DNA from 2 places in the Virgibacillus sediminis genome. Region 2 is predicted to be linked to the other one. Evidence: riboswitches for the same ligand, from Rfam matches in the RefSeq annotation. Region 2 holds a riboswitch; the other holds the start of a gene.
The links. A riboswitch is a leader RNA that binds a small molecule or an ion and turns the genes downstream of it on or off. The one in region 2 is predicted to bind cobalamin.
Positions count from the first base shown of each region.

Region 1: another riboswitch for cobalamin. It lies ahead of ACFODW_RS08005 (DUF4430 domain-containing protein); the one in region 2 lies ahead of ACFODW_RS11815 (ribonucleoside-diphosphate reductase subunit alpha).

Region 1 is NZ_JBHRRZ010000014.1:103,947-111,817, reverse strand. It holds gene ACFODW_RS08020 (RecQ family ATP-dependent DNA helicase) at 1-661, opposite strand, end outside; gene ACFODW_RS08015 (helix-turn-helix domain-containing protein) at 658-1,728, opposite strand; gene ACFODW_RS08010 (ECF transporter S component) at 1,960-2,463, opposite strand; gene ACFODW_RS08005 (DUF4430 domain-containing protein) at 2,469-2,897, opposite strand; cobalamin riboswitch at 3,075-3,259, opposite strand; gene ACFODW_RS08000 (ATP-binding protein) at 3,312-5,075, opposite strand; gene ACFODW_RS07995 (response regulator transcription factor) at 5,075-5,791, opposite strand; gene ccsB (c-type cytochrome biogenesis protein CcsB) at 5,906-7,093, opposite strand; gene resB (cytochrome c biogenesis protein ResB) at 7,146-7,871, opposite strand, start outside.
Region 2 is NZ_JBHRRZ010000017.1:169,043-176,913, forward strand. It holds gene ACFODW_RS11810 (flavodoxin) at 1-174, opposite strand, end outside; gene ACFODW_RS11815 (ribonucleoside-diphosphate reductase subunit alpha) at 171-2,405, opposite strand; cobalamin riboswitch at 2,560-2,753, opposite strand; gene ACFODW_RS11820 (LysR family transcriptional regulator) at 2,840-3,745, opposite strand; gene gdhA (NADP-specific glutamate dehydrogenase) at 3,880-5,259, shown strand; gene ACFODW_RS11830 (ABC transporter ATP-binding protein) at 5,404-6,198, opposite strand; gene ACFODW_RS11835 (ABC transporter permease) at 6,198-7,184, opposite strand; gene ACFODW_RS11840 (ABC transporter substrate-binding protein) at 7,256-7,871, opposite strand, start outside.

The sequences.
Region 1 (7,871 bases), on a different contig from region 2:
GGATAATATGGGATTGCTTTTCCTTATCGTCCTGGACAGGCTCAATGCAGAAAGCAATATTATTCCGATCCATGGGATATATGTGTTTATGTATCCCCGTCTTACCTAGGGAGGAAATGATATCCTGTTGAACCTGTGGAGTTGCCGTGGCGCTTAAAGCAAGTACTGGAGGGCTGTTTAATTCTTTAATAATATCTCCAAGCTTAAGATAATCCGGCCTGAATTCGTGACCCCATTGGGAGATGCAGTGAGCTTCATCCACAACGAACAAATCTATGGCCAGCTGCCTCAATCGGCCGATTACTTCACCGCTTTGCAGGAGTTCAGGAGAAAGGTATATCAGTTTGTACTGGGAAAGATTCCGAAATACCCTCTTTCTCTCTATCGGACCCATAAAACTATTTAAAGCAACTACTTCCTTGAACTGCATGGCCTTTAATTGCTTGATTTGATCCATCATCAAGGATATTAAAGGGGAAACTACAATGGTTGTCCCATTTAGCATTTTAGCAGGAAGTTGATAGCAAATGGATTTACCAGAACCTGTCGGAAGGATGCCCAACACGCTATTACCCGACAATACATCCAAAATGATTTCTTTTTGGCCAGAGCGGAAGGACGCATAACCGAAATGATGATGCAAACTCTCTTCAAGTGTCACTGGCGATCCCTCCTTTCCAACGATTTTTCTCTTGCTATGAGCAGGCGTATCTGAAAATAGCTCACTTTTTCATTAACCAGCTGCTTTATTTCTTTTAGTTTATGGGTGCCGGCCTTATTCATGGCTTGGATAATTTCTTCCTTTTCTCCATGTGAGAAATAGGAATCAATTGAAAAACCCTCATCCTGTAGTGCTATTTCCACGATATGATCATAAATGGTATTAACTTTTAGTTTCCTCCGACCAGCAATCTGATCTATATCCAACCCCTTTTTCAACAGCTTGTAAGTTGTATTGGCTGAGAAGGATAATCCATAATCATCTTCCAAATCACGAAGCAGCAGCTTCATTAAGGGAAAGGCACCTGGATTATTACGTATCTGATCCATCATACTATGCGTCATAGCCGTGAGCCTTAAGTAAGTATCATCTATAGAAAGCTGGTATTTATCTGCGAGCTGTCCCACACTCATACCATACCTTTTATATCCGGTTAAGCGGTCGGTAAATATTCCTGCTTCATCGTCAGTGAAGTTCTTCAGCAGATGATGAAGCTCTTCATACATTTCTTGGAGTATAGCCCCTTCTTTATCCCGAGCTTTTTTATAGAAGCCTTTCACCCAGGACTCCGTGGGTCCATTATCTACGACCGGTATAAAAGAAAAATAGTTCATTCTGCTGTTGGTCAATGTTTGAATCAATAGAGTAAGCCGATCTGTAAATAAGACTCCAGTTTCATGATATTTTAAGCCGTTCAGTTTATCAAGGCCAAGAATCGGCTCTCGCTCATCCAGCCAACCCAATCCCTCCCTTGTCAGCTTCCAGATGGGCTGCAAATCGGATAATGATTGGATATACTTCATGTAAGACAGCTTGTCAACGATATCGTCAAACTGCCGTTTATCAAGCCGCTTATGAACCCCGAAATAAGGTTCCAACGAATAAATATGGGCGTCCTGCACGGTCTGAATAGATTTCTTCCCCTTTAGCAAATGATAGATAGAGGAAACAGTCCTCTCTCCTCTGAGTTGGTGAATGCTACGGAGTAAAAGGCCTTCAATAATCATTTACTCTCCCCCTATGAAGAGTCTCCTATATTGTTGGTTGCTATATAGTGATAATTTATGTTGAATTTATCAGTAAGACGGCCGAGGATGGTAAGAGCGGGATAAATATATGTACGGAACCTGTTATGGTTCTGATTCAATCATAAATTGCCATTCGGAAAAAGTCAAAATACCAGCAATTGAGAAGGCTGCCGCTATAGGCGGCAGCCTTCTGTTTTATTGATGAATGAGTCAGTGTTTTAAATGATTTTCTATAAATTTCTTGAAATATACACCTATTAAAGGATAGAAAATTAATATGAATATTCCATTTCCTAATGCATGTAACGTGTCAAACGGTAGACCAGCCAAATAATAAGGCAGGAATTGGCCAGTAATTTGATAGGTTGTCAGTGAAACAATGAACCCATATAAATAACCGCAAAATATTGCAAAACCCGCGAGAGCTGCCAATGGCATCCTTTTGAGAAGGTTTCCGATCAACCCGCTAAGCAGACCGATCAAGGACCACGATACCATCTGCCAGACCGTCCAAACCCCCATACCAAGCAGCATATTGGATAAAAATACTGTTACCAATGAAAGCAGTACCGCCGGAAGCGGCCCTAAGAAAATTCCGCATATTATAATGATGGAAGTTACCGGCTGAATATTTGGGAGAAAAGCGAATGCGGCCCTCCCTACAACCGCCAAAGCAGCGAGTAATGCAAGAAGTGTCAGTTTATATGTGCTCAACTAAATCATTCCCATGCCTGAAGATCAAAGGTTACCTCATCACCCGGCTCCAGTTCATATTCCTGAGCTCCTACCATTGCCATTTCTCCATTTACGTAGAACATCCATGACCTTTCTTCTCCTTCTTCCGGTCCAATGCCATTAATAGAAGTAATAAAGCCATTTTCCTCCTCAATATCAAAGTTTTCTTTCATTACATCCATAAGAATGGCATTTTCAGTGATAGTCACTTCTTCCTCGGCGATTATTTCTTCCCCTTCGTTTTCCGACAGAGTAATGTGAACCCTTTCCTCTTTTTCCTCTGCCTGCTGCGTGTTTTCCTGATCCGTGTCTGGAGCCGATTCCTGCTGAGTGGATTCTTCCCCTGTACACCCTGCGAGCAGCCCCATTGCCAACAGCAGGGCTCCCAGGTGCCACAAAATTCTTCTCTTCATCTCTAGTACCTCCCCAATATGTTTTGTAATTTTGAAATATGAGCGATGAACGTCCAACACTTAAAAAAAGCCATCCCTTTAGCAAGAGATGGCTTTTTTCGACAATCGAAACATAATTTTACCCATATAGCATCTATATGTATCCGGTTGTCTCAAACGCTCAAATCCCCGAAGCATTGAAACATCAGAATTTCGGCAGGTCTACTGACTTATGACAGCTTCTTACTCTAAGCCCCTTCCCATATGATGCCCATATAGTGGGTTATTGCTTATTTCATCCGTCAATTACAGTTGCGAGGACAGTTCCAGATTTACACTGGATTCCCTATTAAGCTAAAAGCACCGGAATTCCTTTTCATGTATTCAATTTAATTACTTATTAAATCATATCATATTTGGCTGCATGAGAAAAGATTATGTTTCCAGCGGAATATGGAAGCTGAAAGTAGTTCCTTGATTCTCTATACTTTTGACCTTAATACTACCATTATGGGCCTCTATGATATTCTCTGCAATGGCAAGGCCAAGGCCTGTGCCCTTCTTCTCTTTATTTCTGGTCCTTGATTTATCTGCTTTATAAAACCTCTCAAATACAAATGGAAGGTCCTGTTCAGGTATGCCGGTGCCACTATCTTCTACTTCAGCAGCAAGGCCGCTTTCCGTGCAATCCACGTACACCCGGACAACCCCATTCTCACTTGTATGGCGAATAGCATTGTCAATTAAGTTTGTGAAAACCTGCTCTATGCGGTCTGGATCAAAATAAGCCTGGTTACGGCTGATATTTTTTTCCAGCCTCAATTCGATATGGTTCTCTTCTGCTAGGCCACTAAATTTTTTGATGATCCGGTCAGCATACGTTCCGACGTTGACTTTACTCTTATTAAGCTCGATATGGCCAGCTTCCATCCTCGCCAAATCAAGGAGTTCATTTACTAGTCTTCCCATGCGCAATGATTCTTCATGAATAATTTGGGCCAGCTCATTCTTATCTTCCTTCGACTCTGCTACATCGTCTACGATTGCCTCACTATACCCCTGCATTAAAGAAATTGGGGTACGTAGTTCATGCGAGACATTGGCAATAAAATCCTTTCTTAATTTATCGGAGCGTCTCTCATCCGTCATATCCCTAATAACGGCGACAGCTCCTCTAACATGTGTCTGGTCATATAAAGGGGTCATCAGCATAACCCAATTTCTACCCTGCAGGCTCGTCTCATACAGTTCTTCCCTCTCCCTTTGAACCACTTCTTGAAGGATCTCATGTAATTCATCGGGAAGTCTCCCGTCTTCCTCTTCCGGGCTGCTCCCTTTCTCAAAATACCAGTCTTCCAGGAATTTCTCTGCCGGCGGGTTAATAACAATCATTTCACCATTGCGGCTTAAAGTGATCACACCATCTGCCATCGAGCTTACTATACTGGAGAATTGCTCTTTTTCCTGCCGCAGAGCATTTATATGGAATTTCAGCTGTCTCCCCATGCGGTTAAACGCAATAGCCAGCTCTCCAATCTCATCATGAGTCAATATAGGAACCTTAGTATTAAATTCCCCTCTGGTTAGATCGAAAGCAGCTTCCCTCATTTTTATCAGAGGAGAGGTTATCCGTGACGAAAGGAACACGGCGAATACGATGGTCAATATAATTGCAATACCTGCCGCCAAAAGGATAATCTGGGTTGTCTCTTTTTTTGTCTGTTCAATGACATCTAAAGATTGATAAACAAACACGCCTGCCTGAGTAGTGGATACAGGCGCCCCTGCAATCATTGCTTCAATGCCACTCTCAGGAAGCACCATTTGCTGTTTAATTTCGGCGTCATCAGTAATCACCCTGGCAAGCTTGTTATCCATATCGAGCCAAGACATTTTGAACTCTGACAATTCTTCATTGGAACTGTCCGACACCCAGACCTCTCCATCCCCAAAAACAATAGCAATTCTTGTATCCAAGTCAGCGATTCGTTCCGTTGTTTCCTTAATTAGTGCCCGGTCCGGGTGCTGTTCCACAAGCACGGAAACTTTCGTGGCCGTCTGCATCATTGCCTTTTCAGCTTCCTGGATATGGAAGTTTTCAAAAAACTGGAGAAGCAGTATGGTTAATATAAATAATACAAAAGAAACCAACAGCAGGATAGTTGCCGCCAGCTTCCCTACTACGCTGCGCCAAAACATTATGCGTCATCTACCTCGAATTTATAGCCGACACCCCAAACGGTGACAATCATTTTCGCTGCCTCTTGGGAAACATTGTTTAACTTCTCCCTTAATCGTTTCACATGTGTATCCACGGTTCTCAGGTCCCCAAAAAATTCATATTCCCATACTTCCTTCAACAGCTGCTCCCTAGTGAAAACTTTGTCAGGTGACTTGGCCAAAAAACAGAGCAGCTCATACTCTTTAGGAGTAAGGGTCACTTCCTTACCATCCGCAGTCACTCTGTGTGCATCATGGTCAATGGTTAGATTTGGAAACACCAATACGTTTTTAGAAGTCTCTTCTTTATGATTGAAATCAGAAGTAGACACCCTGCGGAGCAATGCTTTTACCCGAAGAACGACTTCCCTCGGACTGAAAGGCTTTACTACATAGTCATCAGCTCCCGCCTCGAACCCTTGAACTCTGTTTGCCTCTTCTCCTTTTGCTGTCAACATGATAATGGGTGTGGTTTTCTCCTTGCGCAGCTCCTGGCTGAACTCTATTCCATCCATTTCCGGCATCATAATATCAAGCAATATAACATCATAATGGTTATTCAAGGCTTTATCCAATGCATCTTTACCATTCTCAGCTTCATCCACTACGTAATTTTCTCTCTCTAGGTACATACGGGTTAGCCGTCGGATCCTTTCTTCATCATCGACAACTAGTATGATAGCTTCTTTATCCATATCAATTCCCCCTTCTCACGAATATATTTTGAGTATAAACCAACATTCTTAAAATGTGTAAGAAAAGAAGACACCGTGTAAAGTTTACACCAGTGCCTTTTATATTAAATGTCCTTATGCATAAGAATGCAGGCCTGCCAAGACTAGATTGACTACAATCAGGTTAAACATAATAATTGCAAACCCGATTACAGCGAGCCACGCAGATTTCTCACCATGCCAGCCTCTCGAAAGCCGCAGATGCAAGAAGGCAGCGTAGAAAAACCATGTAATTAGGGCCCATACTTCTTTCGGATCCCATCCCCAGAAACGATCCCAGGCAATCTGTGCCCAAATGGCTGCGAAAATAAGCCCTCCAAGTGTAAAGAGAGGAAATCCGATTGCTACTGCCCGGTAATTGATTTCGTCCACCAGATCCGGTTTCACATTTTTAAGATATGGCTGGATGAATGCACCTATTCTTTTACGGAGGAGGAGACGGACAAGACCATAAAGAATGGTTCCTGTTAATACCGACCAAATAACGGTATTGAATTTCCTTCCAGCATCCGCTCCGTGCATCCATTCTGGTGCCTCGAACCATGGCTCCATTACATCCTCCGAAATAAGCGTTCCTTCATTAGGGGCAGCAATGGCAGGCAGATGGTATTCAGTTGTTACATTGGCTCCTTGTTCGGTATATTCAAACGTTGCACTGTAGTCCATTAAATTGAATACGGTCGTACTAACAATAAAACCGACAAACAGAAATAAGGAATAAAGTACAATTTCCAGCCATATATTACTTTTATTCCGGACAGTTTGATCAACCTGTCGGATTAAATAGATCAGCCCAGCAACAAAGCTGATAGAGAGGATCCCTTGTGCAAGTGATACAGTGGTCACATGAATATATAACCAATGGCTTTGCAGGGATGGCACTAATGGAGCCACTTCAGTAGGGAACATACTGGCATAGGCAATGATGATCATTGCTACAGGCAGGGCGAAAAGCCCAAGCACTGTCACTTTGTATATAAAGTAGATCACAATAAAACCAAACACCAGACACATGCCCAAGAAAGTCATGAATTCGAACATATTGCTTACAGGTGCATGCCCGCTTGCCATCCACCTTGTTATAAAGTAAATGGTTTGGGCGGCAAAGCCAATGATTGTTATTGTAATGCCTATTACCCCGGCCCTTCCTTTTGCCGTGGAAGTCCTTTTATCCCTGATGGTAAACCCAAAAAAGAAGGTTGCAACCAAATAAAGGATAAACGCCGTGTACAGCATGGTACTGCTTACTTCAATTAAACTCATATATTACCCTCCGTATTGTTAGATGGCACAGGTTGGAGAAGAGGAAATTCCATCATCCTTCATCCAATTCCTGCTGGTCAGTCACCATTGTGATATTTGTGCCTTCTATTGCTTTTTCGATGTCTTTTTGGACACCAAACCAGTTTTTATTAGTATGGGCAGCCATGAGGATACCATCATCTTTAGGGTGGAGCCAGATCCTTCTGTGATGCCAGTACATTCCCTGAATCACACCGATCATAAATATAGCAGCACCCAGTCCAAAAAATGGAAGAGTATGGTCCACTCTTACCGTTAAACCACTGACATCTCTTGTATCAAAGTCCGTAATCCCGATATTGTAGTCATTTTCGCCTGTAGGATCCAAATTTCGTCCAATCCCAAGGAAGCTTACTTCAGGTTCTTCTCCGTCTGGCGGATGGACAACCATTACAAAGGCTGGGTTTCGGGGATAATTTGTCTCCGATGCTGGTTCGCCGTCATCGCCCAGATAATAATCAGGAAAATATTCGGCTATTTCCACACGGAAGCCATTTTCCAATTGATACTCACTTTCCGGGGAGGTTAAGTCCACCTCGAAATTGGCAAGGGCTTCTTCTTCCGGATCATCCACTTCATGAATCTTGAAGCTCATAGAAGAAAATTCATTCGTCTGATAACCTGCCTGATATAGGGAATATTCGTCGAATTTAGCCGGATGGTTCAATCGGATTTCCTCTTCCTGGATAGGCTCCAGTTCCGGCTCTTCTCCTGCAACTGAAGATTCTTTTGCCCGATA
Region 2 (7,871 bases):
CCAAGTAAAGGTTCCAACAAAAATCACCTCATAGTTACGCGGATCAATCGGTGGGTCAATTCCAATTCGGTGCATTTCCGCCTCGATGGATGCTTGTCTACAATTTTCGGCAATCATTTCCGCTATTTCCTCGGTGTTTCCACTGTAGGAAAGATAGGCAACCAGCACCTTCAACTCTCACACCACTCACATTCCTCTACATCATTCGAAGTGGAGCGGACATAATAGGTCGTTTTCAAGCCTTCTTTCCATGCCTGAAGGTGAAGGTCCAGCAGCACGGAAGCCCGAATCGTATTCGGTACATAGAAGTTGAATGAAATAGCCTGGTCAACATGCCTCTGCCTTGCCGCATTCTGTCTCACCGACCAGCGTTGATCGACTATATACGCGGAGCGGCGATAGATATCATATGTGCGGTGATCCAGTTCCGGGGCAGTTACCGGGACCTTGAAATCCTTCTTTTCCTCGTGATAGAACGGCTTGAATACCGGATCGATGCTTGCAGTAGAACCGGCTATCATAGATGTCGATGAATTCGGTGCGACTGCCATCAGGTAACTATTCCGTATGCCGTTTTCCTGAACCAGCTGCCGCAATTCCTCCCAGTCATCACCCGTATAATCCCGCTCGCGGAAATACTCGCCTGTTTCCCACTTGCTGCCGGAGAAGGCTGGGTAGCTCCCTTTTTCTCTGCTTAATTCCTGGCTCTGTCTGATGGCTGTATAGGCAATCCGCTCATACAGTTCATCGGCATAACGGACAGCTTCTTCGGATTCCCATTCAATATTCAGCTTAGCCAGAAGATGATGCCACCCGAAAGTCCCCAATCCTACCGCACGGTACTTCCTATTGGTACGCTCTGCCTGAGGCAGGGGCAGTGTATTGATATCTATTACATTATCAAGCATGCGTACCTGGATGCGGATCAGCCTCTCCAGCACTTTGTCCGGCACCGCTCTGCCAAGGTTGATCGAGCTCAAATTGCAGACCACATAATCCCCCGGCTTATATTTCTTCATGAGGCTTCCTTCCTCTTCCAGCCACTCTTCGACAAATTCTGTCGGAGACTGGTTCTGTGTGATTTCCGTACAGAGATTGGAACAGTAGATCATCCCTTCATGTGGGTTGCTGTTCTTTCTGTTCACTTCGTCCCGATAAAACATGAACGGAGTGCCTGATTCCAACTGTGACTTCATCATTCTTTTCATGATATCGATGGCAGGAACCTTCCTTTTCGACAGCTCCTTCGATTCCACACATTCCCTGTATTTTTTCCTCCATTCGCCATCCCCACGAGTCCCATCATAAAAATCTTCAAGAGAATAGCCCATGACACGGCGTACCTCATGCGGGTCGAATAAATACCAATCACCCCGCTCTTCCACCTGCTCCATAAACAAGTCTGGAAGGCATACACCAGTGAAAATATCATGGGCTCTCATCCGGTCGTCCCCATTGTTCAGCTTCAGATCTAGGAAGGATTCAATATCCTTATGCCATACATCCAAGTAAATGGCGATGGCGCCCTTTCTTGTCCCCAGCTGATCCACACTCACTGCTGTATTATTCAGCTGTTTAATCCATGGAACGACACCGCTCGACATCCCTTTGAATCCTTTGATGGAGCTTCCGCGGCTCCGGATTTTCCCCATATAAACTCCAATGCCGCCGCCATTTTTAGAGAGCTTCGCAATATCGGTATTGCTGTCGTAAATCGCCTGGAGGCTATCATCCACTGTATCTATGAAACAACTGGAAAGCTGCCCATGTGTTTTGCCTGCATTATTCAATGTAGGAGTAGCCACTGTCATGTATAGATTGCTCAAGGCCCAATAAGCTTCTTTTACAAGCTCCAATCGCTGCCCGGGCACTTCCTGGTGCATCAGATGCATCGCGATGACCATCCAGCGTTCTTGTGGAAGTTCATACACATTCTTCTCATGATCCGTGGCCAAATAGCGGGTCGCCAGCGTATAGAGGCCAAGGTAGTGGAAAAGCAGATCATTTTCCGGGTCTATAATCTTTTCAAGTTCTTCAATCTCTTCCCTGCTGTATGTCTCAAGGAGATGCGGCGAATAGATGCCCTTTTTTGTCAAGGTATCCAGCAACTGATAAAAACCGCCATATTTCAGGGAAGGTTCAAATCCCCTGTTCTTTCCCGCTTCCCTATACAAATTATCCAAATAGAGCCTGGATGCCAGGAAGGTCCAATCCGGGTTCGCCTCGTCTATGTTTTCCAATGCCTGCTTTATTAGAATTTCTGAAGTTTTACTTGCTGTATCCCCTGGGTTGACTGATTGTTTGGCTTTCTCCATATACCTTTCCGTATCGATAGATAGGCCAGCTGCCGCTTGATTGATTCGCTCGATCAACTCTTCCTGGATGACCGCTTTCTCTGTAATCATGTATATCCTCCTCTGATAGACTTGTTACTGCAGGAGACCGCCCCCAGGGTCCGGCGCAACATAAAAAGCCGCTCACCCTCACAGGATAAACGGCATAAAACGGCATACGTGACCATTGACGTCGGCCGTTTCAATAATCCCGCACCCCGGAGAAATGAAACATGGAGTTACGGCAGGTCTCCTGACTCGTGCTTCCACCTCCAGGGGCCTTCCAACACAATCTTCTTATCAGCAGATTGCATTGTGGCCATTCCCTTTCGTCCACACTTACAGTTGCGGGGGCAGTTCCAGATTCCAACTGGATTCCCTATTAAGGCATCACATGCCACCATAACTCACTACACTACATATAGTATTTTTAATATTAATGATTCACAATATATCGTACCCTAAATTAGCTTATGGGTAAACATATATGCAACAAATACCCTTCCTTAATTCTGAAACCGCTCCAGTCTGGTAAAGAATTCTTTCAGAAAGTCATAGAATACTTTCTCAGTAGGCAGGAGCTGCCGGTCTTTTGGTATAATGACGCCCACCGTCCTTGCCACGTTTGGTTCTCTTACTGGAACCTTAACGGTAGCTCTGGGCAGACTGTCCACCAGTGTAATCTCTGGTACCAGAGTAACACCAAGACCCGCAGAAACCAACCCTTTGATGGCATCAATATCTTCCCCTTCAAAGGAGACTTCCGGATCAAATCCCAGCTGGTTGCAAGCATTGATGATCAATGTCCTAAGGATATAATTTTCCGGGAACAGGATAAACTGGTCGCCTCGCAGATCATTCAAGGTCAAGGATGGCGATTGGGCAAATCGATGGCTTGCCGGCAGAAGAGCCACCATGTTTTCGGTAAACAGAATAGCCCCCTTCAGCTTCTTTTCATTCGTGGGCACCGGCCCAAGGAGGGCCATGTTGATCTCCCCGTTCGTTACGGCCTTCTTCAGTTCATGATAGGACCCCTGTTTTAGTTTGAATTTCACATCGGGGTAACGTTCCCGGAAGCCTGAAACAGCGGTCGGCAGCATGTATGCCGACAGGCTGCTGGGGAATCCGACATGCACTGTGCCTCGCTCCGGGTCGGTATATTCCTCAATCACCTGGGCAGCATCATCGATGGCATGGATAGCCTGTTCCATATGCTCTTTAAATACCCTGCCGATTGGAGTGAGTTTGACCGTTCTGCCTTCTCTGATAAACAAGGAGACCCCAAGTTCCTGCTCCAGGTTGAAAATTTGCCTGCTTACAGCCGACTGGGCAATATGTAAAGCATTGGCCGCTTCCGTCACGTGCTCCCGCTTAGCCACTTCCAGAAAATATTTGATCTGTTTCAATTCCATAGAAAGCACCTCATTTCATTCATCTCAAAAAAGCATTAAAGCAATCTATAATTCATATTGTTGATATCTATCATAACATGTAAAATTAACAGTATATTGTTTCAACTACAAACAAGGAGGTCACAGATGCTATTATGACGAATTTAACGAACGTAGCCCCAGAAAAGAATCAGAAAGTACAGCAATATGTAGACGAAGTCTATTCTAATATTGTAGAAAGAAACCCTAACGAACCTGAATTTCACCAGGCCGCATCTCTAATCTTCAAATCCCTCACCCCTCTTTTGGAGAAGCATCCTGTTTATATGGAGAAAGGTATACTCGAACAGCTTTCAGAACCGGAAAGAATGATCACCTTCCGTGTCCCTTGGGTGGATGACCAGGGGAAAGTGAGAGTAAATCGTGGATTCCGCGTCCAGTTCAATAGTGCGATCGGGCCATATAAAGGTGGATTACGGTTCCACCCTTCTGTAAACCAAAGTATCATAAAATTCCTCGGCCTGGAACAAATTATCAAAAATTCTCTGACAGGACAGCCAATCGGCGGCGGTAAGGGCGGCGCAGACTTTGATCCCAAAGGGAAATCAGACAATGAAATTATGAGATTCTGCCAAAGCTTCATGACAGAGCTTTCCAAGCATATTGGGCCAAACACCGACATTCCAGCTGGCGATATTGGTGTAGGAGCCCGGGAAATCGGCTACTTGTTTGGCCAGTACAAGAAAATGCGCAGCGAATACGAAGCAGGTGTTTTGACCGGAAAAGGACTGGAGTACGGTGGAAGCCTTGCCCGAAAAGAAGCTACCGGTTATGGAGTCATCTACTTCATGAAAGAAGCCCTTAAAGATCGCGGCTTAGCACTATATGGCAGCACTTTGGTCATTTCCGGATCCGGCAACGTCTCCATCTATGCCATGGAAAAAGCAAAGGAACTCGGCGCAAGAGTGGTTGCCTGCAGTGATTCCAGCGGTTATATCGTTGATGAAAATGGAATCGACCTCGATACTATCAAAGAAATTAAAGAAGTGAACAGAGGGAGAATCAGCGATTACATTGAAACACATCCACATGCATCCTTCTATGAAGGCTGTGAGGGAATATGGTCAGTGCCTTGCGATGCTGCTCTTCCTTGCGCGACTCAGAATGAGCTGGACGAACAAGCAGCACATCTGCTAATTAAAAATGGTGTAAAGGCAGTTGCAGAAGGAGCAAATATGCCATGTACGTCTGAGGCAATTGATGCCTTCATCGAGAATAATGTATTATTCGCACCTGCGAAAGCTGCTAATGCAGGCGGAGTTGCTGTCTCTGCTCTGGAAATGGCACAAAACAGCATGAGGCTCAATTGGAGCTTCCAAGAAGTAGATGAAAAACTGCAAAAAATCATGAAAGACATCTACAAAAACTGTGCGGAAGCTGCTGAAGAATTCGGTGCCCCAGGCAATCTCGAAATCGGCTCCAATATTGCCGGTTTCAAAAAAGTGGCTAACGCCATGGTTGCACAGGGAGTTTAATCAAACATAGCTCAGGAAGGATTTCCTCTTTGCGGCGAACGGGTTTTACTCATGCCCCTGAATAGATTTAAGATCGAATTTCATACTTTTTGCCACTCACAAAAACGAGAGCTTACATGTAAGCTCTCGTTTTTGTTTTTTAATTCATCCAAGGACTGCTCTGTCACTCTCCATCTGGGAACCTTTTATGCGTTTAAACTCGTAAAGGAGATCCTCTACCGTAAGCTTCTGCTTTCTCTCTCCACTAGCCTCAAAGATGATCTCACCCTTATCCATCATAATCAAGCGATTGCCAAGGTCCAGAGCCTGCTGCATATTATGAGTCACCATCAAGGTAGTTAATCCTGCTTCCTGGACGACCTCTCCTGTCAGATTCGTAATCAGCTCGGCACGGGAAGGGTCCAATGCCGCAGTATGTTCATCCAGCAAGAGGATGTCAGGCTTGGTAAAGGTAGTCATCAGCAGGGAAAGGGCCTGCCTTTCCCCACCGGACAAGAGGCCGACCTTGGCAGTGAGCCGGTTCTCCAATCCAATATTAAGGGTAGAGAGATGTTCACGGAACAACTTCTTCCGTTTTTTATTCACCCCAAGCCGCAGCCCCCGCTTCTTATTCCGTGAGTAGGCCATGGCCAAATTCTCCTCTATGGTCATGGAAGGGGCGGTCCCGGCCATAGGATCCTGAAATACACGGCCGATTAAAGAAGAACGCTTATATTCCGGCAGATGGACCACCTGTTTTCCGCCAATTAATACATCCCCTACATCCGGTATCAAGGCCCCTGATATTATGTTCATCAGTGTGGATTTACCGGCCCCATTACTGCCTATAACTGTCACAAAGTCACCGGTTTCCAAGGTCAGGTCAATATTCCTTAATGCTTTTTTCTCATCCGGTGTATTTTCATTGAAAGTAATTGATATGTTGCTAAGCTCAAGCATTACGAAACCTCCTTCACCTGGCGTGTAAGCTGATTCCGCTTGGCCAGGCGCCGCTTTTTCTCTTTTCTCACCTGTATCAGCTTAGGTGCCACCAATGCACCAATGACAATGACCGCCGTAATCAATTTCATATCCCCGGTTTCCAGGAAATCGACACGCAGTGCCAAGGTAACGATCATCCGGTAGATGACCGCCCCGAGAATAACTGCCAGAGTTGCCCTGGCTATTGTCTTGGTGCCAAATAATGCCTCCCCGATAATTACAGAGGCCAAACCAATCACAATCATCCCGATTCCCATATTGACATCAGCGAAACCGCCATGCTGGGCGATCAAGCCGCCGGACAGGGCAACAAGTCCATTCGACAGCCCTACTCCCATAATGGTAAGTGTATCAGTATTGGCAGACAGGCTGCGGATCATGCGTTTATTGTCGCCAATTGCCCTCAATGCAAGGCCGACTTCTGTTTTCAAGTAGTAGTCCGTTAGAAATTTAATCAGCAGCGTAACCACCGTCATTACAAGGAAAATCGCCCAGGTAGACGGAAGACGTTCAAGTCCTGTGATGGAGAGCATTCCATTCAGTACGGAATCCAGACCAGTCATTTGCCATACAGATTCCAATTGGGTGAACAACGTAGTCTCACCAAGCATGGATAATGTCGGCTGCCCTAGAATCCTTAGATTGATGGAATATAAAGCGGTCATCATCAATATCCCGGACAGTAAGGCGTTGATCTTCCCCTTGGTATGCAGCACTCCTGTTACACAACCGGCCATAAATCCGGCAACTGCAGCCAGCATTGTTGCCAAGATGGGAGGGACCCCATTTATAATTGAAATACCGGCAACCGCAGCACCGGTAACAAAGCTTCCATCTACTGTAAGGTCAGGAAAATCGAGCACCCGGAAGGTCAGATACACCCCCAAGGCCATCAAGGCATAGATAACACCTGATTCCATTGCACCAAATAACGATATAAACATATTCTCCCTCCCAAGCTAATCATGAAGTAAAAAGATGGGAGCCAGGCTGTACCTGACTCCAACTGTTAAAATTATTCCGTTTCCACCAAATCAGCGGATTCCTCCCACTCGTCCTTCCATTCCACACCCTGCTCCTCGGCACCTTCTTTATTGATAAACAACTGGATTTCCGGAGGATACTCGGGAGGAATCTCGCTTGGATCCTTCTTCCCCGTCAATATTTCAGCAGCCATTTCCCCTGTCCGATAGCCAATTGTATGGTAGTCGATCCCAAAGGTTGCAAATCCACCTTTGGCAAGGGAATCAGGTTCGCCCACAATAAGCGGGATGTCCTGGTCATTGGCAACCCCGACTACACTGTCCAGAGCGGAAACGACCGTATTATCTGTTATGATATAGAAGACATCTGCATCCTCAACAAGTGTGGTAGCTGCCTGTTGCACTTCCGCGGAATTGGCTACTGTCCGTTCTTCAATGGATAATCCAGTACCTTCTGCGGCAGCCTTGACACTTTCCACTTGATTCACGGAGTTCTGCTCTCCGGCATTGTAGATCATTCCCACAGTAGCATCTGGGAAGTTGCTTTCAATAAATTCCACAGTAGCGTCTATTTGTTCCGGATGGAGATCCACTACACCCGTAATATTGTCCCCGGCTTCATCCATCGATGGCACCAGGCCGGCATCC